4 regions of the Janthinobacterium sp. PSPC1-1 genome follow, and region 1 is predicted to be linked to each of the others. Evidence: predicted binding sites of a transcription regulator. Region 1 holds the regulator's gene; each other region holds the start of a gene.

What was found. Region 1 encodes LexA, which represses DNA repair genes until DNA is damaged. Its sites were predicted from a motif close to ACTGTATNNNNATACAGT; they were not measured.
Region 2: ACP7EG_RS02675 (PA0069 family radical SAM protein) is a predicted target of LexA. The motif match lies at 3,716-3,733, and genes of this name have one in related genera.
Region 3: recA (recombinase RecA) is a predicted target of LexA. The motif match lies at 4,588-4,605, and genes of this name have one in related genera.
Region 4: imuA (translesion DNA synthesis-associated protein ImuA) is a predicted target of LexA. The motif match lies at 6,089-6,106, and genes of this name have one in related genera.

Annotation. Positions count from the first base shown of each region.
Region 1 covers NZ_JAFCWP010000001.1:377,637-385,061, reverse strand. Annotated here, with positions in the region: gene ACP7EG_RS01725 (inorganic phosphate transporter) at 1-880, opposite strand, end outside; gene ACP7EG_RS01720 (DUF47 domain-containing protein) at 923-1,549, opposite strand; gene ACP7EG_RS01715 (replicative DNA helicase) at 1,643-3,028, opposite strand; gene rplI (50S ribosomal protein L9) at 3,164-3,619, opposite strand; gene rpsR (30S ribosomal protein S18) at 3,647-3,937, opposite strand; gene priB (primosomal replication protein N) at 3,963-4,262, opposite strand; gene rpsF (30S ribosomal protein S6) at 4,283-4,672, opposite strand; gene lexA (transcriptional repressor LexA) at 4,949-5,584, shown strand; gene ACP7EG_RS01685 (cystathionine gamma-synthase family protein) at 5,664-6,905, opposite strand; gene purF (amidophosphoribosyltransferase) at 7,014-7,425, opposite strand, start outside.
Region 2 covers NZ_JAFCWP010000001.1:598,374-605,798, reverse strand. Annotated here, with positions in the region: gene ACP7EG_RS02690 (PatA/PatG family cyanobactin maturation protease) at 1-1,718, shown strand, start outside; gene ACP7EG_RS02685 (hypothetical protein) at 1,875-2,051, shown strand; gene ACP7EG_RS02680 (hypothetical protein) at 2,164-2,427, shown strand; gene ACP7EG_RS02675 (PA0069 family radical SAM protein) at 2,514-3,653, opposite strand; gene ACP7EG_RS02670 (tRNA-uridine aminocarboxypropyltransferase) at 3,782-4,474, opposite strand; gene ACP7EG_RS02665 (methyl-accepting chemotaxis protein) at 4,546-6,297, opposite strand; gene ACP7EG_RS02660 (lipocalin family protein) at 6,561-7,073, opposite strand; gene ACP7EG_RS02655 (substrate-binding periplasmic protein) at 7,109-7,425, opposite strand, start outside.
Region 3 covers NZ_JAFCWP010000003.1:339,882-347,306, forward strand. Annotated here, with positions in the region: gene sucC (ADP-forming succinate--CoA ligase subunit beta) at 1-154, opposite strand, end outside; gene ACP7EG_RS12615 (DUF2889 domain-containing protein) at 230-940, opposite strand; gene ACP7EG_RS12620 (class I SAM-dependent methyltransferase) at 1,080-2,618, opposite strand; gene recX (recombination regulator RecX) at 2,714-3,169, opposite strand; gene recA (recombinase RecA) at 3,397-4,497, opposite strand; gene ACP7EG_RS12635 (response regulator) at 4,747-5,481, shown strand; gene ACP7EG_RS12640 (sensor histidine kinase N-terminal domain-containing protein) at 5,478-7,016, shown strand; gene ACP7EG_RS12645 (DUF4212 domain-containing protein) at 7,009-7,323, shown strand; gene ACP7EG_RS12650 (sodium:solute symporter family protein) at 7,320-7,425, shown strand, end outside.
Region 4 covers NZ_JAFCWP010000001.1:226,241-233,665, reverse strand. Annotated here, with positions in the region: gene ACP7EG_RS01115 (Do family serine endopeptidase) at 1-923, opposite strand, end outside; gene ACP7EG_RS01110 (Hsp20 family protein) at 1,195-1,671, opposite strand; gene ACP7EG_RS01105 (hypothetical protein) at 1,894-2,244, shown strand; gene ACP7EG_RS01100 (alpha/beta hydrolase family protein) at 2,324-3,082, opposite strand; gene ACP7EG_RS01095 (glutathione S-transferase N-terminal domain-containing protein) at 3,152-3,856, opposite strand; gene ACP7EG_RS01090 (Y-family DNA polymerase) at 3,941-5,428, opposite strand; gene imuA (translesion DNA synthesis-associated protein ImuA) at 5,358-6,068, opposite strand; gene ACP7EG_RS01080 (putative Na+/H+ antiporter) at 6,275-7,425, shown strand, end outside.

The DNA of each region.
Region 1 (7,425 bases):
CGACGCCGACGATGGCGCCCGTGATGGTGTGCGTGGTCGACACGGGAATGCCCAGCGCCGTCGAGACGAACAGGGTGATGGCGCCGCCCGTTTCGGCGCAGAAGCCGCCGACGGGTTTCAACTTGGTGATCTTCTGGCCCATGGTCTTGACGATGCGCCAGCCGCCGAACAGCGTACCGAAGCTGATGGCCGTGTAGCACGAGATGATGACCCACAGCGGCGGCATCTCGTCGGCCACGTTCGAGTAGCCGGCGGCGATCAGCAGCATCCAGATGATGCCGATGGTCTTTTGCGCATCATTGCCGCCGTGGCCCAGGCTGTAGGCGGCTGCCGATACCAGTTGCAAACGGCGGAACCATTTATCGACCTTGCGCGGCGTCGAGCGCACGAAGATCCAGGACACCAGCAGCATCATGATCGAGCCGAACACGAAGCCCAGCACGGGTGCGATGACGATGAAGGCCACGGTTTTCCACAGGCCGGCCGCGACCAGCGCGCCCGTGCCCGACTTGGCGACAGCGGCGCCCACCAGGCCGCCGATCAGGGCGTGCGAAGACGACGATGGAATGCCGTAGTACCAGGTAAACAAATTCCAGAAGATGGCGCCCATCAGCGCGCCGAAGATCACGTACTGGTCGATCACTGTCGGGTCAATGGTTCCTTTTCCCACCGTGGCGGCCACGGTCAGCTGGTGGAACACGAAAATGGCGACGAAGTTGAACGTGGCGGCCATGGCAACCGCGGTCTGCGGTTTCAATACGCCCGTCGAGACCACCGTGGCGATCGCGTTGGCGGCATCGTGGAAGCCGTTCATGAAGTCAAACAGCAGCGCGAGGGCGATCAACAGGCCTAGCACGTAGATGCTGATTTGTATGGTCATTGTAGTTTCTTTTCTGATTCTGGTTCAGGACAGGCCCAACGCTTACGCGTTTTCGACGATGATGCCTTCGATAATATTGGACACATCTTCGCAACGGTCGGTCACGGTTTCCAGAATTTCGTAGATCGCTTTCAGCTTGATCAGGTTACGCACGTCCGGTTCGTCGCGGAACAGTTTGGACATGGCGGCGCGCATCACATGGTCGGCGTCCGATTCCAGGCGGTCGATTTCTTCGCAGATGGCGACGATCTTGCGCGAGTTGTCCATGTTGTGCAGCATGGCGACGGCGTCGCGCACTTTTTCGGTACAGGCCAGCACCAGTTCGGCCAGGCGTTTGGCTTCCGGCGTGACGGCTTTCAGGTCGTACAGCGAGACGGTTTGCGCCGCATCTTCCAGCAGGTCGAGGATGTCGTCCTGGCGCGTGATCAGCTGATGGATGTCGTCGCGGTCGATCGGCGTGATGAAGGTCTTGTGCAGCATTTCCACGGTGGCGTAGGTGACTTTGTCCGCCTGTTTCTCGATGCTTTCGATCGCATGCACGCGGTTTTCCAGGTCGTCGAAATTGGTCATCAGGCCGAGCATTTCTTTAGCGCCCTTGACGCACAATTCAGCGTGCTGGTTAAACAATTCAAAAAACTTGCCCTCAGTGGGCATCAAGCGTCCAAACATGTCATTCTCCGTTAAGCATTGAGTCGTGTTATTTACTACAGAAAGCCGCCCCGTATGAGGGGGCGGCCAATGGAATATCAGTGCTGCTGAGTCTTAGTCGCCTTGGTAAAGCGCCAGGCCACCACTGTAATTGCCAAATTTGGTGTACTGCCCCATGAAGGTGAGGCGGATGCTGCCGATCGGACCGTTACGTTGTTTACCGATGATGATTTCGGCCGTTCCCTTGTCTGGCGAGTCGGGGTTATACACCTCGTCACGGTAAATGAACAGGATCACGTCGGCATCCTGCTCAATAGCGCCCGATTCGCGCAAGTCCGACATCACGGGACGCTTGTTCGGGCGCTGCTCCAGCGAGCGGTTCAGCTGCGACAACGCGATCACGGGACAACCGAGTTCTTTCGCCAGGCCTTTCAAGCCCCGTGAAATCTCGGAAATCTCCGTGGCGCGATTGTCGCCCGGACTATTGGCCGACATCAGTTGCAAGTAATCGACGATGATCAGGCCCAGCTTGCCGCATTGACGCGACAAACGGCGCGAGCGGGCCCGCAATTCGATCGAATTCAAGGCCGGCGTTTCATCGATGTACAACTGGGCGTCGTTCATCTTTTGAATCGCATTCGTCAGGCGTGGCCAGTCTTCGTCGTTCAGGCGGCCCGTGCGCAGGCGGTGCTGGTCGAGCTGGCCGACGGAACCGAGCATACGCATGGCCAGCTGGGCGCCGCCCATCTCCATCGAAAACACGGCCACGGGCAAGCCGCTGTCGATGGCCACGTTTTCGCCGATGTTGACGGAAAACGCCGTCTTGCCCATCGAAGGACGGCCCGCCACGATCACCAGGTCGCCCGGCTGCAGACCGGAGGTCATGCGGTCAAGGTCGATGAAACCGGTGGGCACGCCCGTGATTTCACTCTGGTTGTCGCGGCTGTACAGCTCGTCGATACGCTCGACCACCTGCGTCAGCAGGGGCTGGATGGCGGTCCAGCCCTGGGCACCGCGCGCGCCTTCTTCGGCGATGGCGAAAATCTTCGATTCGGCCTCGTCAAGCATCTGCTTGACTTCCTTGCCTTGCGGGCTGAAGGCCGTGCCGGAGATATCGTCGGCGACGGTGATAAGTTTGCGCAGCACGCCGCGGTCGCGCACGATCTCGGCATAACGCCGGATGTTCGCGGCCGATGGCGTATTTTGCGCCATGGCGTTCAGGTAAGCGAGTCCGCCCACATCATCGGCCTTGCCGAGCTGGGTCAGGGTTTCAAAAACAGTAATGACATCGGCTGGCCTGGAGCCGTTAATCATCTTGACGATTTGCTCGAAGATGATGCGATGGTCATAGCGATAGAAATCCTCCGCATGCATGAAGTCGGCGATGCGGTCATACGCTGCATTGTCGCGCAACAGACCACCGATAACGGATTGTTCTGCTTCGATCGAATGCGGCGGAATACGGAGGGAATCCAGTTGCGGATCAGAGGGGGCGTTCATGGCGCGAATTATACCCGCTTCGGCGTGCTGGCAAAAATAAAGGGCTGAAATTGAGCGAAAAAAAGGCCACAAAAAAGCCGGGCGAACCCGGCTTTTCATAGTGCGGCAATGCTTGCGGGCCAGGCCCGCAGACAATTACGCGTTCGCGTCTGGTACGACAGCGATAACAACTTCCACGACCACGTCGGTGTGCAGAGCAACCGAAACGTTGTGCTCGCCAACGATCTTCAGCGGGCCGGTAGGCATGCGGATTTGTGCTTTTTCAACAGCAAAACCTTGCTTGGTCAGCGCTTCAGCGATGTCGAAGTTGGTGACGGAACCGAACAGACGGCCATCAACACCAGCTTTTTGAGCAACTTGAACGGTCAGGCCGCTCAGTTTTTCGCCCTGGGCTTGCGATGCGGCCAGTTTGGCGGCAGCAGCTTTTTCCAGTTCGGCGCGCTTGACTTCGAATTCAGCCACAGCGGTTGCCGTGGCACGACGTGCCAGGCGTTGCGGGATCAGGAAGTTACGTGCGTAACCGTCTTTGACTTTGACGACTTCGCCGAGGTTACCGACGTTAACAACTTTTTCTAACAGAATGATTTGCATAGTTCTTCTCCAGGAATATCTGACCGATTAAGCGTGGTGCAGATCGGTGTATGGCAGCAGCGCGAGGAAGCGAGCGCGCTTGATTGCGGTGTCGACTTGGCGCTGATAGTGCGCTTTGGTACCGGTCAGGCGTGCTGGCATGATCTTGCCGTTTTCTTGGACGAAGTCTTTCAGCGTGTCGACGTCTTTGTAGTCGACTTGCTCAACGTGAGCTGCGGTGAAGCGGCAGAACTTCTTGCGTTTGAACAACGGGTTTTGCTGTTTGCGTTTTTCTTTAAGCTTGAGCTTATTTTTGTCGAACTTTTTACCGAATGCCATGTCAGGCTCCTGTATCTAAAATGCGCTAGTCAGAATTGACTGCACTAAAATCAATGATGTGAAACACCAAACTCTTGCTGTTGCGGCTCTTCCTGGCCAGGAAACCCGTGAACTGATACACCCCGCCCAAGCTTGCCTGGCTGAACCGGCCTGAAATTTCGCCAGCGGCTAGCGCGGCAACATCAAACTCGGTCAAACGGGCAATCCCTGCTTCCATCTGCTGCGAACTGTGTTGCAATACTGCATTCACAATCGGCAGCCCTGCCGGGGTATAGCGCAATATTTCGCGCTCGGCAATGATGGCGGTAACTTGTAGCTGGTTCAGCGCACGATCCTGGTCAGAAATTAAGCTGCTGCTGCGGCAGGAGCGGCTGCTGGTGCTTCGGTGCGGTGGCTTTTGGCCGCGTCTTCGCGTTGTACCGATTTCATCATCGGCGAAGGAGCTGTTTCAGCTTTCTTCATTTTAACGGTCAGGTGACGCAACACGGCATCATTGAATTTGAATGCTGTTTCCAACTCGACCAGGGTCTCGTTGTCGCATTCGATGTTCAGGCAGATGTAGTGTGCTTTAGGCAGCTTTTGGATCGAGTAAGCCATTTGACGGCGGCCCCAATCTTCCACGCGGTGAACCGAACCGCCGCGGGTGGTTACGCTGGCTTTGTAGCGTTCGATCATCGCGGGCACTTGCTCGCTTTGGTCCGGATGGACGATAAAGACTATTTCATAATGACGCATGCAAACTCCTTCAGGTCGGATTGATAATCGCCCACCCCGGCGTCAAGACGGGTGTGGGAAGGTCAGCCGAAGATTATAACCGCCTTTTGCAAACGTTTCAATCATTCCTTCAACAAGCGGCCCGCGCACGGGGCAGGCCAGGCGTTTTTTCCTGCCCATTCCGGTATTTCGCACGAAATTCGCGCAAATAACCGAAATCCCCTTGCATAGTGGGCGATACTGTACAAAAATACAGACTGTTCATATAGACAGCATTTTAGTATGCACCCACCGCTCATGATCAAGCTGACAGCACGACAAGAACAAATCCTGAACCTGATCAAGGACGCGATTGAAAACACGGGTTTTCCTCCCACCCGTGCCGAAATCGCCAATGAACTGGGTTTCAAATCGGCCAATGCGGCCGAAGAGCATTTGCAAGCCCTGGCCCGCAAGGGCGCGATCGAGATTTCGCCCGGTACCTCGCGCGGCATCCGCCTGATCGGTGCGGCGGCCGAAGCGCCGGCATCGAAAGTGCCGGCAGCACTGCTGATGTCGCTGCCCCTGATCGGCCGGGTGGCGGCAGGCTCGCCCATCCTGGCACAGGAAAACCTGGAAGCGAGCTACAACGTGGACCCGGCCCTGTTCTCGGCCAAGCCCGACTTCCTGCTGAAGGTGCGCGGCTGGTCCATGCGCGACGCCGGCATCATGGATGGCGACTTATTGGCCGTCAAGAAGGTCGACAGCGCCAAGAACGGCCAGATCGTCGTGGCCCGCATCGGCGACGAAGTCACCGTCAAACGCTACAAGAAGACAGGTTCCGTCATCGAACTGCTGCCGGAAAACCCCGACTTCAAGGTCATTACCGTGTCGCCGGAAGATGAGTTTGCACTGGAAGGTTTAGCGGTAGGCTTGATGCGCAGCTGGCATTAAGTTGCATGCCGGGGTCAGACCCGCCGGGTCTGACCCCAGTTTTTAGTTGCGGTTCCCTCTCATGCGTGACACGCAAGTTTCAATGCTCAAGCGCGCTGCGGAAGTCTTCAAGCAGGTCCGCTTCATCCTCAATACCCACCGACACGCGGATCAAGGACTCGGCAATGCCCATGCTGGCACGGCGCTCGGCACCCATCTCGTAAAAGATCGTGTGGGCGACGGGAATGACCAGGGTACGCGTGTCACCGAGGTTGCTCGCTGGAATGGCCAGATTCAGGCGATTCAGGAAATCGAAGCAATCGATGCCATCTTTTAATTCAAAGCTGAATAGCGAGCCATAGCTGCGGAACAAGTCCGTCGCCAGCGCGTGCTGCGGGTGCGACGCCAAGCCCGGGTAATGCACTGCCGCCACGCGCGGGTCGGCGGCCAGCATGCTGGCCAGCGCCAGGGCATTGGAACAGGTGCGGTCCATGCGCAAGGCCATGGTTTCCGCGCCCACGGCGATATGGTGCGCCGCTTCCGGGCCCAGCGATGCGCCGAAGTCACGCAAGGCCTTGGCGCGGATTTGCGCGATGCCCCACTGGGCTGGCGCCGCCTTTTTATAATTGTCGAAAATGTTCGGGTACTGCGTCCAGTCGAACACGCCCGTGTCCGTCAAGCTGCCGCCCAGCGCATTGCCGTGGCCGCCGATGGATTTCGTCAGCGCATTGACCACCAGGCCCGCACCCACCACTTTCGGGCGGAACAGGTAAGGCGTCGTCATGGTGTTGTCGACGATGTACAAAATGCCGCGTTCCTTGCACAAGGCGCCGATCTTTGCCAGGTCGGCGATCTGCGTGCGCGGATTGGCGATGGTTTCCACGAACACGATGCGCGTGGCCGGCGTGATGGCGGCCGCCACATTGGCCACCTCGGTGGCGTCGACGAAGGAGACGGCGATGCCCTGCCCCGTTACCGTTTGCCACAGGCTGTTGGTGTTGCCAAACAAAAAGGCCGACGACACCACATGGTCGCCCGCGCGCAGCAACGACTGCACCACGGCGCCGATGGCGCCCATGCCGGTCGCGAAACATAAGGTGGCCACGCCATCTTCCATCTTGTTGACCTTGTCTTCCAGCGCGGACACCGTCGGATTACCCTGGCGGCCGTAGCGGAAACCGGGCTCCTTGCCCTGAAACACGGAAGCGAGCTGGCGTGCGTCGCTGTAGCCGAAGGCGACGGAGGTGTGCACAGGCTTGTGCAGTGAGCCATGCTCGATACCCTTGCGGCGGTCGTTATGCAGGATGGTGGTGGTAAAGCCGTAGGTTTTTTTGGTGGTCATGGTGGAAGTTCCGGAGTTCGATTTGCCGCTTAACCCAAGGCAAGTGCTGGGGTCAGACCCGACGGGTCTGACCCCGAAAAAAAGCCCGGCATCGGCCGGGCAGGTTACTTATGCTTCTGTCGTCGCCAGGTTCAGGTTCAGCTGGGAACGTGGCGTATCTTCCGGCGCTGCCGCCTTCGGATGGTGGCGCGCATATTCCAGGCGGTCCAGATACTCCTGCGACACGTCGCCCGTCACGTACACGCCATCGAAGCACGAGGCCTCGAAGTTCGTCAGTGCCGGGTTGACGTCGGCAATCGCCTGCTTCAACGCGCCGATATCCTGGTACACCAGATAATCGGCCGTGATTTCGCGGCACACTTCTTCCGTCGTGCGGCCATAGGCGATCAGCTCATCGCGCGTCGGCATGTCGATGCCGTACACGTTCGGGTAAATCACCGGTGGCGCGGCCGAGGCGAAGATGACCTTCGTCGCGCCCGCTTCGCGTGCCATCTGCACGATTTCACGGCTGGTGGTGCCG
Region 2 (7,425 bases), 220 kb from region 1:
CCAGCGGCAATGGCCGGGCATCGCAGCACGGCACCCACGTCGCCAGCATCATCTTTGGCCAGCCAGGCAGCCCCGTCACGGGCCTGGTCCCCCGTTGTCGGGGTTTGATCCTGCCCATCTTTGCCGACCGCGCCGACGGCGCACTGACGCAATGTACGCAACTCGACCTGGCCCGCGCCATCACCCAGGCCGTCGAGCATGGCGCACACATCATCAACGTCAGCGGCGGTGAACTGTCCGACAGCGGCGCCGCCGATGGCCTGCTGCAAAAAGCCATACAGCTGTGCCATGAACGCAACGTCCTGCTGGTCGCTGCGGCAGGTAATGACGGCTGCGATTGCCTGCATATCCCCGCCTCCATCGAGTACACCCTGGTGGTCGGCGCCCTGGACCGGCAAGGTGCTCCCATGCCCAACAGCAACTGGGGCGAGGCCTATCGCGCGCGCGGCATCATGGCGCCCGGCACCGACATCCTCGGCGCCGCCCCCGCAGGGCGCGTGCTTGTCAACAGCGGCACCAGCTTTGCCACCCCGATCGTCTCGGCCATTGCAGCCTTGCTGCTATGCCGACAACACCAACATGGGGATCGTCCTGACCCTCGTGGAGTTTGCAGCGCACTGCTGCAAAGCGCAACGCGTTGCAACACCAATGGCGAGCTGGACTGTCGCCGCCTCCTGACTGGGACATTGAATGTGCCGGGCGCCACTCAACTTATATTATTAAAAGGGAAAATTGAAATGTCAGACGATACTGTGATTGAAGCGAGCCCAGCCAATGCCGACACTTCCGCGCAGGCGCATCCGCTCAGCGTTCCCATGCGGGAAACCCCCTCCCTGGCCAACCTCGCGGCCCCTTCCGGCGCAACGCGCCAAGGCATCAGCGCCTCCGGCATCGATGCCTCAGATTGCGGCTGCGGCGGCGGTGCGGCCAAGGGCCCGACGCTGGTATATGCGCTGGGCAACCTGGGCATCGACTTCGGCAGCGAAGCGCGCCACGATTCCTTTGTCCAGGCCATGCCCCCGGGCAGGAACAACCCGGACGATCCGCAGCAATTGATCGAATTCCTGCGCGCAAAGCCATATTTCCGCCAATCACTGACCTGGACTGTCAACCTGGACGCCACGCCGATTTACGCGATCGTGCCCGTCGGTCCGTATGCCGACCTGACCTATGAACTGCTGTTCGAGGCCTTTGTCGGCACGATCGATGGCAAGGTCGTCATGAATTCGTTTCCCGGCGTAATTGCGGGCGCCGCCAGGCTGATGTCCGGCCAGGTCGTGCCCGTGATTCAGCCAGCCATACGGGGCATGTTCAGCTGGAATGTCCCGGAACTGATCAGCAGCCTGATGGCGGCACAGGACAACCAGGAACTGAACAGCGACAACACGGGCGCGCGCCTGGAAAACTTCCTGAACCGTATCTACTACGACTTCCGCAACCTGGGCGTCACGGGCATGGACCGCGCCCTCAACTTCTCGGCCACGAATGCCATGCAGGCTGCGGAAATGCTGGCCAAAACCACCGGCATGCAGCTCGATACCATCGTGGTGCAACAGAGTCCCGTGTGCCGCCCGGGCTCCGAGTGCTACGACATCATCATGACCTTCTTCAACCCGGAAAATCTGCAGGTAGCCAACACGGTCGCCCGCTTCGCCGTCGACGTCAGCGATGTGATACCGGTCAGCGTCGGACCCGTGCGCTACTGGTCGCAGCGCTAACTGCCACGCCATTTGACTTGTCGGGGCACGTGGGCGCAGCGATGCGTGCACGCGCTTCAGCAAACGGTCGTTGGCGGGAAACGATCAGCACCGTACCCCTCGGTACACACATCCATTGTCGTTGCCCGCGGCGGCGCCACCACAAGGAGTTTTGAAATGAACAATCTGCCATTGCAAGCCAAAGCCGTTCAACGCAACCCCAGCATCTCCAGCATCAGCCAGGGTGTCGCCCCTTCCGGCATTGCCTGCACCCTGTGCCAAATGGGTTGCAGCGCCTTGAGCGGTATCGCACAGCAAGCCTGCATGGCTGCTTGCGCCGCCACCGTTTGCTGATCACGCCAGCAAGATAAAGCCATCCCGGCTAAACCCGGCATGCCTGCGGGCGATGAGTTTCTCGTCGCCCGTTCAGCGGGCCGGCATCATCCACAATTGAGGAATGACAGCGATGCGACTCCCATTACAAAGCCCGCCTGTTTCGCGCAGCGCGCGTGGCCCCATCAACGCACAAGCCAACGTACAAGCCAGCGGCCCGCACACCAGCGGCATGCAGCCGTCCGCCTGCGGACCGACCAACACCGGCCAAGGCCAGTGCTTCGATACGCACGGGCCGATAGGCGGACCGACAGCCCATAATTGCAGCGCCTGCTGCGCCCGGCGCGGCGCGATTCACTGGCAAGGCGTGAATGGCACCTTTGCCATCTGCCACTGAGCACCGATTCCGCTCGCCAGATTCCCGCCTCCTGGCCTCCGCCAGAAGCGGGAACTGCATTGACCGCAGTCCGGTCACGCCATGCGCTAAAACAAATCCAGCTGCCCCGCATTGCCCCCTTTTGCCGAGTTCCCCAACGGCGGCACCACCAGTGGCCGGCGGAACTGCGTGCAATCGAGCTGCTTGAAGCGGCCACCCTTGCCGTGCAAGCCCAGCCGATGCACGGCCTTTTCAAAGCGCTGACGGATGAGATCGGCCCACACGCCTTCGCCCCGCATGCGCATGCCGAACGCGCTGTCGTAATCCTTGCCGCCACGCATTTCGCGCACCCGGTTCATCACGCGCTGGGCCCGTTCCGGGAAATGCGCTTCCAGCCATTGCTGGAACAAGGGGCTCACTTCCCACGGCAGGCGCAGCACCACGTAATGGGCGTGGATGGCGCCCGCGTCGCGCACGGCTTCGAGCAGCTGCTCGATTTCCGGTTCCGTCACGAAAGGAATGATGGGCGCGATGCTCACGCCCACGGGGATGCCCGCCTCCGTCAGGGTGCGGATGGTGCGCAGCCGCCGCGCCGGGGCGGCTGCGCGCGGCTCCAGCGTGCGCGCGATGGCGGGATCGAGCGTGGTGACAGTGACGGCCACGGCCGCCAGGCGCCTGGCCGCCATGGGCGCGAGAATGTCGATGTCGCGTTCGATCAGCGACGATTTGGTGATCAGCGCCACAGGATGATCGCACTCGTGCAGAACTTCCAGCACGCGCCGCGTCAACTGCCGTTCGCGTTCGCACGGCTGATACGCATCGGTATTGACGCCCAGGGCGATCGGCTCGGCCACATACGACGGCTTGGCCAGTTCGCGCCGCAACAGCTCAGGGGCGTTCACCTTGGCGTAGATGCGGCTTTCGAAATCCAGGCCCGGCGACAGGCCCAGATAGCTGTGCGTGGGACGGGCAAAGCAGTAAATGCAGCCGTGTTCGCACCCCCGGTACGGATTCAGCGACACATTGAAGGGCAAATCGGGCGAAGCATTGCGCGTGAGGATGGTGCGCGCCTGCTCGTCGCTGACCTGCGTTTTCCAGCCCGGCGCCGCCTCCCCCTCCGCCGCATCCAGGCCACCCACGCTCCAGCCGTCATCGAAACCGGCGCGCGCCTGCGCCTCGTAGCGCCCTTGCAGGTTCGACACGGCACCGCGCCCCTTGAGGGCTTTCAGCGATTGCGGCGGCAACATGGCTTGCCCGGCGAAGCTGTCATCGTGCTCTGGAATGATTGCTTTCATGAACGGCCCCACTAACTGTATATACGTACAGTATACTATGCCGCTGTGCGGGCAAGATCAAGGGCTGGCGTGCTGCCGTTTCACGCTTTTTCACCATGCGGCATGACATAACTCAACTGCTGTTCGACAAAGCCGTCAAATGCCGTGATCAGGGGAACGAAGCGGGGCGCATCCTGCTCCAACTGCATCAGGGCATAGCAGGTCGCTTCCAGGGTCGATAACTGGTCTGGCGCGTGCGCCTTGCGAATCAGGTAATGGGAAGCGGGCGTATCGCGCAGTGGCAGGCGCGGCAACTGTTGCAACGAGGGATTCAGGTACAGCATCTTGCGGCTCTTGCGCCAGGTGGCGTCCAGCACCACCAGCTGCAATTGGCTCAAAAATCGGGCCGGATCGAGCAAGATGGCGGGGTCGAGCGCTGGCGGCGGCGCGATGCCCAGCGAACGGTCGCCGGGCGTATCCGGATACAGCAGCACATTGTGCTTGTCGGCCAGCAGTGCGGCGAGCGTATCGGGGGCAAACTGCTCGCCCGTCAGCATGCGGCTGTTGGGCAGGCTCAGGTGCAGCAAGCGGGCACTGCCCTTGGCGTTGTGGACTTCCAGCGGATGCTGCAGGATCAGCACGTCCACTGCATGGGCCACGGGGGCGATCCAGCGGCAGATGCAGCTGCTTGCGGCGCGCAGGCAGGCTGGGCAGCGTGCGCGTTTGGCGGGTTCAGCCAGGGAGGACGATGCGAAGGTAGAACTGGTAGAACTGGAGGTACGGCGGGTGGTCATGGCGGAGCGCGTTCGCGGCTGTCTTCAAGCCGCGATTGTAGCGCCCGCGCCAGGCCACGGGGAATCTGCGCTTAAAACTCTTCCCATTCGTCGGCGCCAGACGCCACCGGCGCCTTCGGCGCGCGTGCGCGCACAGCTTCCGCTGGCGCCGCCTTGCCCGGCGCGGCTGCGGGCTGTGCTGGCGCGCGCCGTACGGCCGCTTGCACGACAGGCCGCACGGCAGTTTTGACCGGCGCAGACGCTTTCACAGACGGGGCAGCACTGGCGGAAACAGAGTGCTGCGTGGCATCGAGCTTGAACACGCCCACCACGTCGGCCAGCTTGGCTGCCTGCTCCTGCATGGATTCAGCCGCCGCAGCGGCTTCTTCCACGAGGGCCGCGTTTTGCTGCGTCACCTGGTCCATCTGGCCGATGGCCTGGTTGACTTGTTCGATGCCTGCGCGCTGCTCATCGCTGGCATCGGTGATCTGGTTCATGATCTGCGTGACGTGGCTGATGCTTTGCACGATTTCGTCCATGGTGCGCCCCGCCTTGTCCACCAGTTGCGAACCGGCCTCGACCTTTTGCACGGAATCGTCGATCAAGCCCTTGATTTCCTTGGCCGCCGCGCTGGAGCGCTGCGCCAGGTTGCGCACCTCGGAAGCCACCACGGCAAAACCGCGGCCCTGCTCGCCAGCCCTGGCCGCTTCCACGGCCGCGTTCAGGGCCAGGATATTCGTCTGGAAGGCGATGGCGTCGATGACGCTGATGATGTCGACAATCTTGCGCGAGGAATCGTTGATCGAGCCCATGGTACTGACCACTTCCGACACCACCACGCCGCCCTTGCTGGCGATCTGCGAGGCGTCGATGGCCAGTTGATTCGCGCTGCGCGCATTGTCGGCATTGCGTTTCACGGTCGAGGTCAGCTCTTCCATCGAAGACGCCGTCTCTTCCAGCGAGCTGGCCTGCTCTTCCGTGCGCGATGACAAGTCCAGGTTGCCGGCGGCAATTTCGCTCGACGCGGTGCTGATTGATTCGGTGCCGACGCGCACCTGGCCGACGATACTGACCAGTTTATCGTTCATGTTTTTCAGCGCATGCATCAATTGCCCCGTTTCATCGCGGCTGTCCACCACGATATGGCTGGTCAGGTCGCCGGCGGAAACGGCTTCCGCCACCTCGACGGCGCGCGTGATGGGACGCGTGATCGAGCGCGTGATCCAGTAGGCGCAGGCGATGCCCAGCAAAATGGCGACCGCGCCCAGCGAGATCAGCAGCAAACGGCCATTTTCGTAGCGCGAACGGATTTGCGCGGCCGCTTCATCGAGCAATCTGGTTTCCAGCACGGCCAGCTTGTTCAGCGACGCCAGGTAAATGTCGCGCTTGGTGGCCATGTCGCCTTCATACAGGCGCTTGCCCAGTTCCAGGTCGCCCGCATTCTTGGCCTTGAACACATTCTTGCGCACTTCCGTGTACGCCTTGCGCGTGCTCAGCACTTCTTGGTATAGCGCCTGCTCTTCGGCGTTCAGCTCGCTCTTGCCGATAGCGTTCTGGATTTCCGTGGCGCGCGCCGACGAGACCGCCATTTCCTGTTCAAACTGCTTCTGGTGTTCGGGATCGCCCACTTTCCAGGCGGCCGCCGTGCGCGCCGCATTCACCTCGATGACCTTGGTCCATTCACCGATCAGGCGCTCATTGCGCACCTTGACATTGACCAGTGCATCGGTTTCCTTGCTGGCGCTTTGCATCTGCACGATGCCCACCACGGTCAGGCTCGTCAACAGCAGCAGGACGGCGGCAAAAGCGCCACCGAGGCGTACGCCGATTTTGAGGTTTTTCATTGCGTGATTCCTATCTGAAAAAACAATGCACAGACGCCACGAAACCGACTTGCTGCTACGTACCAATATAGCAGGCATCTGCCGTGCGGCAATCACGAGCGGCGACGCACGCTACCCAGCGTCGCCAGAATGGCAGCGCGCCGCAGCGCACCACTTTGGAGCAGATTGTGAGTGAATCAGGATGGTATTGCAAGAAATAACATGCAGAAAAGCAACAATTGCAAGGCGCTATGCCGCCGCGTACGGGCGGCTGGCAAGCATCGTCAGTTTTGCTTCACATAGATCAATTTTGACGTGTCGAAACCCAGCCCTCGGGCTTTCTCGACCAGCCGCTGCTGCAAGGCAGGGTCCATGGTCGGCGTGCGCGACAGCAACCACAAATATGATTTATCGGGGCCGCTGATCATGGAATAGCTGTAATCTTGCTGGTCCAAGTCAAACACGATGTAGGAACCATAGAAGGGACCGAAAAACGATACTTTCAGGTAGCCCACGTCTTTCTTGTCGACGAAATACGCCTTGCCTTCGGCTTCCTTCCACTTCGCGTCCGCCTCCTTGTAGCCGCGATTGAGTACTTTCAGGCCGCCATCCTGGCGCAGGCTGTAGTCGGCCGTCACATGGCTCAGGCCCCGTTCGAACGAGTGGTCGAGGCGCGCGATCTCATACCACTTCCCCAGATAGCGGGTCGTGTCGAAGTTCTTGACGGGATGAATATTCTCGGGCCGGCCCACACAGCCGGCCAGCACGAGCACACACAGGAACAACAGTTTTTTCATGGTCTTCTCCAGATGGTGAAATCAGGGCAGCAACGTCAGGGTAACAATGCACGGTCGACGATGCGGCGGATCGCGCCACTATTTTGCATGCGCACGATGGCGGTATTGAATTGCTCGATAAAGTCATCGCGATAGGGGTAGGCGGCCGGCCGGCGCACCGTGAAGCCCAGGTGGCCCTGCTGGCTGGCCAGCTGCGCCGTTTCCTCGATCGCCTGCATCGGCGCGCCCGGCGGACTCTCGCGCCCGATGCGCTGCAATTCCCACTGCGCCGACAGGCGGTCGCTGACATAGCAATCGATGCGCCCGCGCATCAGCTTGAGCAGATTCGTGCGCGTGCCCTTGGCCGGGTCAA
Region 3 (7,425 bases), on a different contig from region 1:
CTGCGTGGATCTGCGCCTTGACGACCCATACCGGGCCGCCCAGGGTTTCCGCGGCCTTGACTGCCTCGTCGACGGACATGCACGGAATGCCGCGTGGTACCGTCACTCCGAATTGCCGGAGGATTTCTTTGGCTTGATACTCATGGATTTTCATGCTGGCTTCCCTTCTGATACTGATTTGTAAAAATACGGTTAGTGGTGCAAAAAAACAGGAAATACAGCGCCGGGGTCACGCTTTGGCTACCCAGCGCGGGTAGTACTGTGCAACTGCCCCACCATCGGTGCGCAAGGCGTGACACTTGTCGAGTTGAAACGGCTTTTCATGCGACAAATCAGCATTCTCACCGTCACGGGTCGACCAGACATCGCCGGCAAATGCCTGAACCGTCGCAGTCGGCAAGACTTGCGCCAGTTCGGTCAAATGGGTACAGCCAGCGATTCCCGCCAGGCGCTGTTTCAAGTCGCGGCGGAAATTCTTCAATAAATTCAAACCGATCAGCGCACTGTAAGCGGGGCCGATGGTATCGCAAAAACCGGGATAGGGCACGGCATCGGAGGCGGCTTCGGCCTCGACGATGGTCAGTTCGCGATCGACGGTGATGCGTAAATGGAGGTCATGCAGGGGAGTGCCGGCGGGACGGGGGCCGGAGGCCAGGGTCGCGTCATAGCTTTTGATATCAGTGATACGGGCGTCAATATCCCACAGGCCGTCGTCGCGCACATACGCTTGGACGTCGATAACGCGGGAGTGCCGTAGGGCGCGCCGGGATACGGGAGTTGACAGGGGCATAAGACCGATGCCGCTTGCGCGGCCAAAATTTAGTAAGCAGCCATGTGCATAAAGCACGCCGTTCGCAGCTTCTACGAACAGCAACCGCACCTGCGGCGCCGCAAAAACCCTAAAAGTGTAGCACATTGGGCGCAGGTTGCGCCGCAACATAATTTTTCATTGCTTCGTTAAAAACATTTCAAATTATAAATAGAAAACAGTGATTTTCATGAAGTCATTCGCGAAACGAATGATTGATATCATAAAAATCACTACCATTGTCATGCAGCGAGGTGCTTCGGCATCCGCATCAATCAGCCACGCCCAGCGCCTGCAGGATGGGCAGCACGGTGACGCGGAAGCTTTCCGCCTGCACGGCCAGTTCGGCCAGGTTGTCTTCTTCCGTCGTCAGCACCGTGCCATTGCGCACCATGGTTTGCTGCAGTGCGCGGAAAGCCTGCCAGGCAAATGCCGCCCAGGCGTCGGCCTCCTGATGCCCTTCCAGCCTGGCCAGCAGGAACAACTGTTGCAGATGCAACACACCCACGCCACCGCCCGTCACCGGGCTGGCCAATGCGGCCAGGTCGGTGCGGCCCAGGGCCTTTCCCAGCAGATGCCGGTTCAGCCTGGCCGTGGCCGGCCGCGCCTGTGCGATCGCAGCGTCATCCTGCACCGGCGATATGCAGGCTTTATGGGCCAGCACCAGCAGCATCTGCAGCAGGCTGCCCAGGTCAGCCAGATTGGCGGGCAAACGCTGTTGCAGCTCGGCTATGGTATGCGGCTTGCCGTCACCGAGCAGCTCCAGCAGGGGGCCATACACGGCCTGGTCCAGATCGGCCTCGCCCAAGGCACCCGTCACCTTCATGGAGATCTGCTCGACCGGCGCCACCAGCAGGATGCGTACAGCGCGCAGTGCGGCAGCCTGTTCATGCGCGGTCAGCTTGCGGCTGCCCTTGACCCAGTAATCCTGGCGAAACTGCCGGTTCAGCAGAAAATCGGCGGTGTTCTCGCGGAAAGTGGCATCCGGAATCTGCGCCAGGAAAGCCAGGTGTTCGGGCGAGAAATTGAGCGGGGCAACATGATCGGGGTAGGCGGCCGAACCGGCAAACTCGAGCTTGACCCCGGCCAGCACCGGCTTGATGGCCGAAAACGATACCGGTTGCCAGTAATGATTGAAATATTCGTGGGACAGATAATTCGGATCCTGCTCACCGAGCTGTTGCAGCCGCAGGGCGATGCTGGGATTGGCCAGCAGGTAGCGCGGCTTGGTCTCCATCATGCGGTTGACAAAGGATAGCGCGCTGCCCACGCGCGTCAGGGAATCCTGCCCCGGCGCGCTCAGCACGCGGCTGTGCTGCTCCATCAGGTCGCGGATCGGCGCCATCGCCGCCCAGCCCGCCTGCGTGTTGTAACTGATGTACAGCACGCCACCCGGCTTGAGCTTGCGCGCAAGGAAATCGGCGATATGCGCCTGGTTTTCCGGCGAGATCCAGCTCCAGATACCGTGCAGGGCGATGAAATCGAAGTCAGGCAGGTCGGTACGGGCGCAAAAATCCTGGAACGATTGCTCCGACAGCACGGCGCCATTGCCGGAGACCTCGGCCAGTTCCTGCGCAAAGGCGGTCTGGGCCGGATTGAAATCAGTGCCATACCAGCGTGTGCAGGACGCTGCGGCATGGATATTGACGGTCACGCCCTGGCCAAAGCCGAGTTCGCATGCGGTGCTGACCTTCGGCGGCTGTATGCCCCAGCTCAGCAGCAACAACTGTATGCGCAAGGGGTTCAATTCCGTGTAATAGCCGTAGGTGTATGCGGTTTCGGCCGTGTAGCCGGCATGCCAAGCGCTCATCAGGTGTCCCGTATATCAAGTAAAAAAGCTGGGACGCAACATGCGCAGCAGCAATTGGGCAGAATAACTGATCCTTGCTGTCAAGTTAACAAATATTACTCGTCGTCGGGCTCCAGGCCTTTCAAGGCCACCTGCACGGCGCGCTGCGAAAAACCGCGCTGCATCAGGAAGCGCACCTGCTTGTTGCGCTGCTCGGCATCCTGCGCCACTTCACCGAATTTGCGGCGCCACACTTCGCAGGCGCGCGCGGTCTCGCCTTCGGCCAGGCCCGCCTTGAGTTCCTGCAGCGCTTCACCGCCGATGCCATGGCTTTGCAATTCCGCCATGATGCGGCTATTGCCGAAACGGGCCGAGCGGCGGTGGATCAGCGATTCGGAAAAGCGCTCCTGCGACAGCCAGTTGGCCTGCTCCAGGCTGTCGAGCAAGGCTTCCACATCATCGCCTTCCTGCGCATGCCGCTGCAGCTTGCGCCGCAATTCCATGCGGCTATGCTCGCGCATCGACAGAAAGCGGAGCGCCCTGCCCTTCAAGCTTAGTTGTACTGCAGCCATACACCCACCTTGTCTTTCATTCCACGATCACAGCACCCAAACACAATCGCCGCCCGGCGCAACAGCGCGGGACGGCGATCAGGATCCTACCTTGCGGCAAGCCATGCGTAGGTCGGATCAGGCCCCTTGGGCCGTAATCCGACAACATTGTTGGCGTCTGATCCGACAACATTGTTGACGTCTGTGGTGTTGTCGGATTACGCGCGGCTTTGCCGCGCTCATCCGACCTACTCTGCCTTGGCTTCCGCCTTGGCAGCCTTGTCAGCGGCTTTATCCGCTTTTTCCGGCTTTTCAGCAGCCAGCGGGGGCAGTTCACGCACGCCCAGCGACGCGCGGACCTTGTTTTCGATTTCGCGGGCCAGCGCCGGACGCTCTTGCAGGAAGGCGCGGGCGTTGTCCTTGCCCTGGCCGATGCGTTCGCCGTTGTAGCTGTACCACGAACCGGATTTTTCCACGATCTTGGCATCCGAGCCCAGGTCCAGGATTTCACCTTCGCGCGAAGTACCGGCGCCGTACAGGATGTCGAAGTGCGCTTCCTTGAACGGTGGCGCAATCTTGTTCTTGACGACCTTGACCTTGGTTTCGTTGCCGATCACTTCATCGCCGGACTTGATCGAGCCGGTGCGGCGGATATCGAGGCGCACGGAGGCGTAGAATTTCAGCGCATTGCCGCCCGTGGTGGTTTCAGGACTGCCGAACATCACGCCGATCTTCATGCGGATCTGGTTGATGAAGATGACCAGGGTATTCGTGCGGTTGATGGAACCGGTCAATTTACGCAGGGCTTGCGACATCAGACGCGCTTGCAAGCCTGGCAGGGAATCGCCCATGTCGCCTTCGATCTCGGCGCGTGGCGTCAGTGCGGCCACGGAGTCGATGACGACCAGGTCGACGCTGCCCGAACGCACGAGGGCGTCGCAGATTTCCAGCGCCTGCTCGCCCGTGTCCGGTTGCGAGATCAGCAATTCGTGCAGGTTCACGCCCAGTTTTTGCGCGTAACCGACGTCGAGCGCGTGCTCGGCATCGATAAAGGCGCACGTGCCGCCCAGCTTTTGCATTTCAGCAATGGTTTGCAGGGTCAGCGTGGTTTTACCCGACGATTCAGGACCGTAGATTTCCACCACGCGGCCGCGCGGCAAGCCGCCCACGCCCAGCGCGATATCGAGGCCGAGCGAACCGGTCGACACGACTTGCACTTCTTCGATCACCGCGCTGGCATCCATGCGCATGACCGAACCTTTGCCAAACTGCTTCTCGATCTGCGCCAGTGCGGCGGCGAGCGCCTTGGCTTTTTCCGATGCGGGTACTACAGCTTTTTTATCGTCCATATGTTCTTTCAGCCGTTCTACAGTTGCGGACTCAGTGGAATCCGGCAGCCTGCGATAGCGCCAGTGGGTTAAATTCTTTACACAGACAGTACTGTATAAAAAAACAGTGATCAATGCAAGCGGAACGTGGATTTGTTTTGAAACAGATCAATACAACCCTGGTTTTTCACAAAAACTATCCACCTTGCGGGAAATGAAACACAATACAGACTTCAGATGTCCTGATGTTGCAAGCATAGGAAGTGCACCATGCGTATTTTACTTGCCGAAGATGACAGCGTGCTGGCCGATGGCCTGACCCGCTCGCTGCGCCAGTCCGGTTATGCCATCGACTACGTCAAGACCGGCCAGGAGGCCGATACGGCCCTGTCCACCCAGGAATTCGATCTGCTGATCCTCGACCTGGGCCTGCCGAAGATGTCCGGCCTGGAGGTGCTGCGCCGCCTGCGCGCGCGCGCCTCGCTGCTGCCGGTGCTGATCCTGACGGCTGCCGATTCCATCGAACAACGCGTGAATGGACTCGACCTGGGTGCCGATGATTATATGGCCAAGCCGTTCGCCCTGTCGGAACTGGAGGCAAGAGTGCGCGCCCTGACGCGCCGCGGCGCCGGTGGCGGCGCCACCGTCATCAAGCACGGCCCCCTCAGCTACGACCAGGTGGGGCGCAGCGCCTACATCAACGACCAGATGCTCGACCTGTCGGCGCGCGAACTGGGCTTGCTGGAAATCCTGCTGGGCCGCACCGGCCGCCTCGTCTCGAAAGAGCAGCTGGTCGACCACCTGTGCGAATGGGGCGAAGAAGTGTCGAACAACGCCATCGAGGTGTATGTGCACCGCCTGCGCAAGAAGATCGAGGTGGGCGGCGTGCGCATCGCCACCGTGCGCGGTCTCGGCTATTGCCTGGAAAAATACTCGGAAGCGGCGCGCCTGAACGCCGAAGCGGGCGAGGCGGCAGGCCCGGCCAGCGGACCCGCCAGCAAGTGAAGGCGCGCGAAGCGCCAGCGGACGAGGTGGACGACGACGACTGGTTCGAGCCGCCCACCACGGAGCAGGATGACACCATCGAGCATTCGCTGTTTGGCGAAATCCTCGACTGGATGCTGGCGCCCTTGCTGCTGCTGTGGCCGATGAGCATCGCCATCACCTACCTGGTGGCCAAGGGCATCGCCAATCAACCGTTCGACCATGCGCTGGAAGACAGCGTGACCGTGCTGACGCAGCAGGTCAAGCAAGCCGATGGCGCGATGCTGCGCCGCATGCCGGACAAAAACAGCAATAACAAGGGCCGCGACTTCCTGCGCGGCGACGATGTCGACACCCTGTATTACCTGGTGGTGGGCGGGCGCGGCGAATACCTCGACGGCGACCGCGACTTGCCGCCGCCGCAAGAGCCCGACAAATACCGCAGCGGCATGGTGCTGTTTCGCAACGACACCATCCATGGCACGCCCGTGCGCGTGGCGTTCAGCTATCTCGACATGCCGTCCGGCAGCGACGACGAACCGCGCCGCACGCTGGTGCAAGTGGCCGAGACGCTGGAAAAACGGGCCCAGCTGGCCAACGAAATCATCAAGGGCGTGATCTTGCCGCAGTTCATCATCCTGCCCGTGATCCTGGCCCTGGTCTGGTTTGCCCTGGCGCGCGGCCTGTCGCCGCTGGCGCAATTGCAGGAGCGCATACGTGCCCGGCCACCCGACGATTTGAGCCCCATCGAATCGGGCCAGGTGCCCGAGGAAATCACGCCATTGGTCGGTTCGCTCAACGAGATGCTGGCGCGGCTGTCGCTGTCGATCGACATGCAGAAACGCTTCATCGCCGATGCCGCGCACCAGATGAAAACGCCGCTGGCCGGCATGCGCATGCAATCCGAGCTGGCCTTGCGCCAGACCGACCACGACGAGATTCACCGCTCGCTGCTGCAACTGGCGAAAAGTTCGGAAGCGGCCACGCGCCTGGTCAACCAGCTGCTGGCCCTGGCGCGCGCGGAAAACCAGCCGCAGGCGGGCACGGCGTTCGAACCGATCGAGCTGAGCGAACTGGCGCGCGGCGTGGTGCAGGACTGGGTGCAAGCGTCGTTTGCCCAGCATATCGACCTGGGCTTCGAACAGCCCGCGTATTCGATCATGATTTCCGGCAATCCCATGATGCTGCGTGAACTGCTGAGTAACCTGATCGACAATGCCCTGCGCTACACGCCGGCCGGCGGCAGCGTCACGGTACGCGTGCGCAGCACCCTGGAACTGGCCATCCTGGAAGTGGAAGATACGGGCCCCGGCATACCGCAGGCCGAGCGGGCGCACGTGTTTGAACGCTTTTACCGCATTCTCGGCAGCAATGTCGATGGCAGCGGCCTGGGCCTGGCCATCGTGCGCGAGATCGCCCAGCAGCATGGCGCCGAAGTCGATATTTTTAACAATCCGCGCGCGCAGGCGCCGAAACTGCCGGGCACCCTGCTGCGCCTGAGCATTGCCCTGCTGTTGCCGGACGCGCCAGAAGAGGATGACATCACGTATGGATAAGCCCAGCCTTCCCGCAGCGCCGCTGCGGCCGGCGCGCACACCCAGCCCCGAGCTGCAGGCGCGCCTCGACGTGCACTGGCACAAGACGCGGCGCCTGACGGCCATCCTGCTGCTGATCTGGCTGCTGACGGGCTTCCTGACCGTGTTTTATGCGCGCGAACTGCTGCACCTGAATCTGTTCGGCTGGCCGCTGCCCTTCTATATGGCGGCCCAGGGCGCCTCGCTGGTGTATCTGGCCATCATCGCCTTCTATGCCTGGCGCATGCGACGCCTGGATCGGGATTTTCATGCCGAGGAGAAAACATGAGCGGCCAGCGCAGCTTCTTTGCGCGGCTGTGCCGCTACTACCTGCTGTTTACCGCCGGTTTCGCCGCCTTCCTGCTGGCCCTGTCGGTGCTGGAACAGGAAG
Region 4 (7,425 bases), 150 kb from region 1:
TTGGCATGGCTGGCCTTGCCCGTGGCGACGATCTGGTCCTTGATGCGGCCGGCCAGGTCGATCGGGATGGCGAACGACAGGCCCTGGAAGCCGCCCGTCTGACTGTAGATCTGCGAATTGATGCCGACCACTTCGCCGCGCGTATTGAATAGCGGGCCACCCGAGTTGCCGGGGTTCACCGCCACGTCCGTCTGGATGAACGGCACATTGCTGTCGTCGGGCAGGGAACGGCCCTTGGCGCTGACCACGCCGGCCGTCACCGTGCTGTCGAAGCCGTACGGCGATCCGATGGCCAGCACCCACTCGCCCACTTTCAGGTCACTCGAATGGCCGAGCGGCACGATGGGCAGGTTGTTGGCGTCGATCTTCAGCACGGCAATATCGGTCTTCGGATCGGTGCCCAGCACCTTGGCGCGGAATTCGCGGCGGTCGTTCAACTTGACGGTCACTTCGCGCGCATCGCGCACCACATGGGCATTCGTCATGATGATGCCATCCGGGCTGACGATGAAGCCGGAACCGAGGCCGTGCGTGGGCACGTCGCGGCCACCGCGCTGCCCGCCTTGCGGCCCCTGGAATCGGCGGAAGAATTCGAAGAAGGGGTCGTTACCGAAGTCGTCGTTGCCGGCCTGGGCCGATGGGTCGTAAGCCACCTTGGTGCTGCCCGTGACGCTGATGTTGACGACGGCCGGGCTGTTGCGCGCGGCGATCTGGCTAAAGTCGGGCAAGGCCACCAGCGGCGCGCTGGCGGCAGGCGCGACAGCGGCAGCCACGGGGGCGGCGGGAGTGCCGGCGGCGGCATTCGCACCGGCATTGTTCTGATGCATGACCATGGCGCCACCGGCGCCCAGCACACCGATCGCGGCCAGCGCGGCTACGGTGCGTTTGATTTTCAGCGATGCGGTATTCGTTTGCTGTTCCATGAATTGCTCCTCATTCAATGAGATTTTGATGTATGCAATAGTGGGCCACGAGTCTTAGGCGGTGCTTAACATTTTTCCATTTGGAAACAGGCGTTGGCGCCTTTAAGTATCGCTTAATCCAGCGTTCCGCATGGCGGGCTATGGAGGGGCATACAGGGCCTGGACGTGACACTGGCCGGATCAACCGGCCAGTATTTTACTGCATGGGAGGGTACCCTCCTGGCTGCCCGGGCGCCAGAGGGGCGCCGCGATCAGCTCAGCTCAGCTCAGCTCAGGCTGCCTGGCGCTGCTCCAGCGCATTCACGTTGGCGGCGGTAGCGATAGTGTCGCTGCCGGTGCCGATCTCGATCTTGCGCGGTTTCAGCGCTTCCGGCACTTCACGCACCAGATCGATGGTCAGCATGCCGTTTTCAAACGTGGCGCCCGTGACCTTCACATGGTTGGCCAGCTGGAAGCGTTGTTCGAAATCGCGGGCAGCGATGCCGCGGTGCAAGAACGTGCGCTCGACGCCATCTTTCTGCTTGCGGCCCGTGACATGCAGCGAGTCGCGTTCGGTGATGATGTCAATCTCTTCGCGCGAGAAGCCGGCCAATGCCATCACGATGCGGTATTTATCTTCCGATACCAGTTCGATGTTGTAGGGCGGATAGCTGGGCTGTGCATCGGCGCGCTGTTCGTTGAGCAGCTGTGCCAGGCGGTCAAAGCCAATGGCGGAACGGTACAGGGGAGCAAGGTCAAAAGTACGCATGATAAATATCCTTTTCAAATGAAGCGATAAGAGGGGCGGACCTCACCGTGAGCATCCGCTTGCTACCAATCTAAGGACGATCAAGCGGCCTTCAAGGCCTTGAAATTGGCAAAAAGCACCCCAGACGACGCTAAATTTGTAAGAAATTTTTACACGGCCAGCCCAAAGCGATTTTGCATGGCGTCCCCTATGCGGGGCCGGCTTTTGGTGTATGCTGGCGGCATGAACAATGACACCGACATCCAGCTCAGCGGCCCCTTCAAGGCCATCGACGGCTCCGGCCGTGCCCATGACATCAAGGCCATCCGCATCTTCGACGAAGGCTACGGCATCATCGACGTCTACGTCGATTTCGCCGCGCCGCTCGAAGCGGGCGCCTACAAGGACAAGACCCTGGTCGGCCACATCCTGGCCCGCTTGCGCAGCCTCGGCTATGTAGGCCCCGACTTCGGCCACGGCGACCTGGGCTTGCAAGACAAGAAACTGATCGTCCTGGAAGCACCGGAAGAGTTTTCCGCCTTTGCAATCAGTAAAGGCTGGAAGGATCTTTCGGCCGAGTTTGACGAAGACTGATCCGTTTCCTCCCCCCCGATCTGCGCCGCGCCAGCTTCTGCTGCCGCGGCGTTTTTCATGGGCGACCGCTTAGTTCAGCTTAGTTGATATAGCGCACGCTCCATGCGGCGATGACGTTGGCAACATAGGCAGCATCATCGCGCCCCGTCAACAGATGGTCGGCATCGTCGAGCGAGACAAAACTTTTCGAGTGCTTGGCGGCCGTAAAGATATCCATCGCGTTCGACAGGCTCACCGTCGTGTCGTTGGGCGCGTGCATCACCAGCAGGGCGCGGCGCAGGCCGGCGATGTGAGCTTTCAGGCTGTGGCTGCCCGCGTCGTCGACGAATTGCTGGCGGATGCGAAATGGCCGCCCTTCCAGCTGCACCAGCGCCTCGCCCTCGGCGGCAATCTGCTCCAGGTGCGCGCTGAACATGCGCGTCACATACGCGGGCGTGCTGGGAGCGGCCAAGGTCACCACGGCGGTCGCTTCCGGCACTTGCGCGGCAGCGGCCAGCACGGCGGCGCCGCCCAGGCTGTGGCCGATCAGCAATTGCGGCGCAGCATGTTTTGCCCGCAGGAAATCGGCGGCGGCCAGCAGGTCGTCCACATTCGACGAAAAATTGGTGGCGGCAAACTCACCCTCGCTGGCGCCCAGTCCCGTGAAGTCGAAGCGCAGCACGGCGATGCCGTGCTGCGTCAAACCTTGCGCGATGCGCCGCGCGGCCAGCACGTCCTTGCCGCAGGTAAAACAGTGGGCGAACAGCGCGTAGGCGCGGATGGCGCCGTCGGGCGCGTCGAGGCGCGCCGCCAGCACATGGCCGTGCGCGCCGGGAAAATCTTGCCGTGTGGATTTCATTGTCTCAGATCAAAGCTGCCGCGCAGCGCGGCCGATGGCGCATTGTAGCGCCGTCAGGCCACAGCTGTTTTAGCCACGCGATGGGATGTCGACGCCCTTGATGACGGCAGGCCGGGCCAGGAAAGCGTCCAGCGCGCGCTGCACGTTCGGGAAATTGCCAAAGCCGACGAGCTCGCCGGCGCCATAGAAACCCACCAGGCAGCGCACCCACGGGAAGATGGCGATGTCGGCAATCGTGTACTGGCTACCCATGATCCAGTCGCGGCCCTGCAGGCGCTGCTCGAGCACGCCCAGCAGGCGCCTGGCCTCGCCGAGGTAGCGTTCCAGCGGACGCTTGTCTTCGTAGTCCTTGCCGGCGAATTTATGGAAGAAGCCCACCTGGCCAAACATGGGGCCGATACCGCCCATCTGGAACATCAGCCACTGTATCGTTTCATAGCGCAGGCCCGCGTCCTGCGGCAGGAACTTGCCCGTCTTTTCCGCCAGGTACAGCAGGATGGAGCCCGACTCGAACAGGGCCAGCGGCTTGCCGTCGGGACCGTCCGGGTCGAGGATGGCGGGAATCTTGTTGTTCGGATTGAGCGACAAGAAGGCGGGCGACAACTGGTCGTTCTGCTCGAAACTGACCAGGTGCGGCTCGTACGCCAGGCCCAGCTCTTCCAGCAGGATCGAGACCTTGATGCCGTTCGGCGTGGGCAGCGAATACAACTGCAGGCGCTCGGGATGCAGTGCAGGCCATTTTTGGGTGATGGGGAAGTCGGAAAGTTGGGACATGGAAATCCTTATTCAAGTGGTTGACGCAGCGCAAGCAAGAAAGCAAGTATAGCCAAGCATGGCAGTTTCAGCAGGACAGCACATTCAGCCAAACAAACCATGCAAAAACCAGCGCGGCGCGGCGTCCTCTCCGCTGCCGGCGATGCGTTCGCGGTAGACCCAGTAGTGGGCGTGGTCGCGTCCTTCGGCAATAAAATAATCGCGCGCCTGCGACTGACCCCACCAGCCCGCCTCGATGCGCTCGGCGACAGACACCATTTTCAAAGGCGAGCCATAAAAGGGCCGGTGTTCGCGCATCAACAGGGCGATGGGCTGGGCCAGCAGCCAGCCGGGACGGGGCATGCCGGGCAAACCGGGTGGCAAGTCGGGTAGCGCGCTTCTTGAAACGGGCTTGGCCGGCAGCGGCAGCCACTGGTTGGCCGCTTCGGGCCGGTAATCGGCGCGCGGGGATGCCTGCAAGACATTCTCGGCGCCCAGGCGCGCCACCAGCAATTCCATCAGGCGCTGGCGCTCCTGCGGCGTGCCGCCCGGCTCGGGAAACAGGCTCTCGCTGGGCGGCGCCATCGGCTGCACCTGCAGCGCTTCCAGGGTCAGGCCGATCACGGGAGAGTCCAGCACCAGCTGCGCCAGGCGCTCCTTGAGCAAACGCACCAGGTGCTCGTCGCGCCAGACGGCCTCGCCCAGCGCCAGGTCGATGACGGTGGGCGGGCGCGCCACCCTGCCCCGCTCGTGCGCCAGCAGCAGCTGTATGCGCTCGACGGCAAATTGCCGCGCACACAGCCAGCCCGTCATTTGCTGCAGCAGGCGGCGCGCACCGAACAGCAACGCGTCCGCGTGCTCGACGCGGTCGAACAATTCCAGGCTGGCGCGAAACGTGGGCGGCGCTTCCATCCAGACGAACAATTCCGTGCTGTGACCATGCGCGTCGTCGAGCATGTCCAGCACGGCGGCGCCGCAACGGCGCTGCAAGCCGGGCCGGGGCAACTGGCGCAACTGCCCCAGGGTGCGGCAGCCGATGCCCTCCAGCCAGTCGAGCCAGGGGCGCGCGGGCGGCAGCAGGGAGCACGGCAGGCGGTCGAGGCGGCGCACCAGACTGGCCATGCTCAAGGTCCGGCCCCGGCGCGTACCGGCGCGCGCCAGCAGCCAGGCGCCGCGCGCCGTGGGGGCGCACGACAGCTGGGCCGTGTAGCCCAGCGCGCGCAAGCTGGCCGCAATCTGCCGGCACAGGGCGCGCACGCCGCCGAACAGGCGCAGGCTGGCGCCCGCGTCGACCAGCAGGGTCGCTTCTTCGCCCTGCGCCACCAGCGGCGAGTATTGCAGCAGCGCCAGCGCCACCGCTTGCAGGGCTTGCGCTTCCAGCTCAGGCGAGCGCCCGTGCAGGCGCGCCTGCGGCGCCAGCATCAGCGCACCCGCGCGGCGCATGCCCGGCCGGATGCCGGCCGCACGCGCCAGCGGCGACAGGGCCATCACTTGCTCCTGCTCCAGCACCACGCCCAGCTGGTCAGCCGACCAGCGCGGGCAAAATACTTCGAGCGGGAGCCGGGGCAGGCACAGGCCGATCCAGAGTCGCATGACGTAGCAATAATGAAGGAGGTTGCAGGGGCAGGAACAGGGGCGCGTCGCGCTGCGGTCCCCGGCGCTTGATGAAGCCGATCTCGATGCCGCCGTCGGCCGGGCGCACGGACAGGCGCAGCGGCGCCGGCGACGCATCCTGCGCGCCGTGCAAGGGGCGCAGCATGCAAAACAGGGTGTTGCCGCCTTGCGCGGCCAAGTGCAGCCGGCGCAGGCTGTCGGCGCGCACGTGCGATTGCCAGAACAGCAAGGCGCCGCAACTGCCGCTGCGCAAGATGTTTTCCGCCGCCCACAAGGCATCCTTGCTGCCGGCGCTTTTGAGCCACAGCAGTTGCGACGGCGCCAGCCCCTGCGCGGCCAGGGCCAGCGCCTGCGGCGGATGCGGTGGCTGCAGCAGCACGATGGGCAAGCCCGGCAGCTGCGCCAGCGCGGGCGCCAGCAGCCGCAATTCGCCGCTGCCCGCCTGCTGCACCAGCAGATCGATGAGGCTGCCGCTGGGCCAGCCGCCGCCGGGTAACTGCGCGGACAGGGCGGCAAAACCCGTGTCCAGGCAGCGCGTGGCGCCCTGCCCCAGCTGCGATGCGCGCCATAAAGACGGGTGCAAGGCTTCCGGCGAGGCCATCAATTCGGAATGTTGCATAATTGAATATGAAGATGAATACTGTATGTATATACAGTACTATCCAACCCGGCTTTTGGCAAGGCTTATCTGCCAGATAGCGTGCCCGGGGCCGCTCCGCCATGTCCGAAAAACCCCGTTTCTGGCATCGATTGCTGTACCATAAGCACTCTCCTTACCGCCTGGCAAAGTACCAGTCGGCTCCCTCCGTCCATAAGGAAACGCATTTGACCACCATCCAAATCATCAGCGCCATCGTCTTCGGCCTTGCGCTCATCCACACCTTCGCCGCCAAGTCATTTGAAACCCTGGCACAGCGCCATCCCCGCCATGGGGGCCTGCTGCACCTGCTGGGCGAAGTGGAAGTCGTGTTCGGCTTCTGGGCTTTCATTTTAATCATCATCATGGCCTTTGTCTCGGGCGGCGAGGCGGCCATCGAGTATGCCGAATCGCGCCAGTACACGGAACCGCTGTTCGTCTTTGTCGTCATGGTGGTAGCCGCCTCGCGCCCCGTGCTCGACGCCGTGCAGCGCCTGCTCAAGGGCGTGGCGCGCGTGATGCCGCTGCGCACGGAACTGGCCCTCGTCTGGCTGGGACTGGCGCTCGTGCCCCTGACGGGCTCGATGATCACGGAACCGGCCGCCATGACCCTGGCCGCGCTGATGCTGGCGCCACAAATCTTCCGTCCGGGCATCCCCGAATGGCTGAAATATGGCGCGCTGGGCGTGCTGTTCGTCAACGTTTCCATCGGCGGCACCCTCACTTCGTACGCGGCGCCGCCCGTGCTGATGGTGGCCACCACGTGGAACTGGGACAGCGCCTACATGGCCAGCCATTTCGGCTGGAAAGCCGCCATCGCCGTACTGGTCAACGCCACGGGCGTGAGCATATTGCTGCGTAAATATCTGCACAGCAACACCTCCGATATCAAGCCGAAAGCCGGTGAAGTGGAAGCGCCGAAAGTGCCGCTGGCCGTCAGCCTCGTGCACATGATCGTGCTGGCCGGCGTGGTGGCCCTGGCGCACCATCCCGTGCTGTTCTTCGGCCTGTTCCTGTTCTTCCTCGGCTTCGTGCAGGCGTATGAGCGTTATCAAAGCCCGCTGATCCTCAAGGAAGGCTTGCTGGTCGGCTTCTTCCTGGGCGGCCTGGTGGTGCTGGGCGGCATGCAGCAATGGTGGCTGCAACCCATCGTCTCCAGCCTGGAACCGCTGGCCCTGTTCTTCGGCGCCCTGGGCTTGACGGCGATCACCGACAATGCGGCCCTGACTTACCTCGGTTCGCTGATCGTCGGCATGACGGACGAAGCAAAATACATGCTGGTGGCTGGCGCCGTGGCCGGTGGCGGCCTGACCGTCATCGCCAATGCACCGAATCCGGC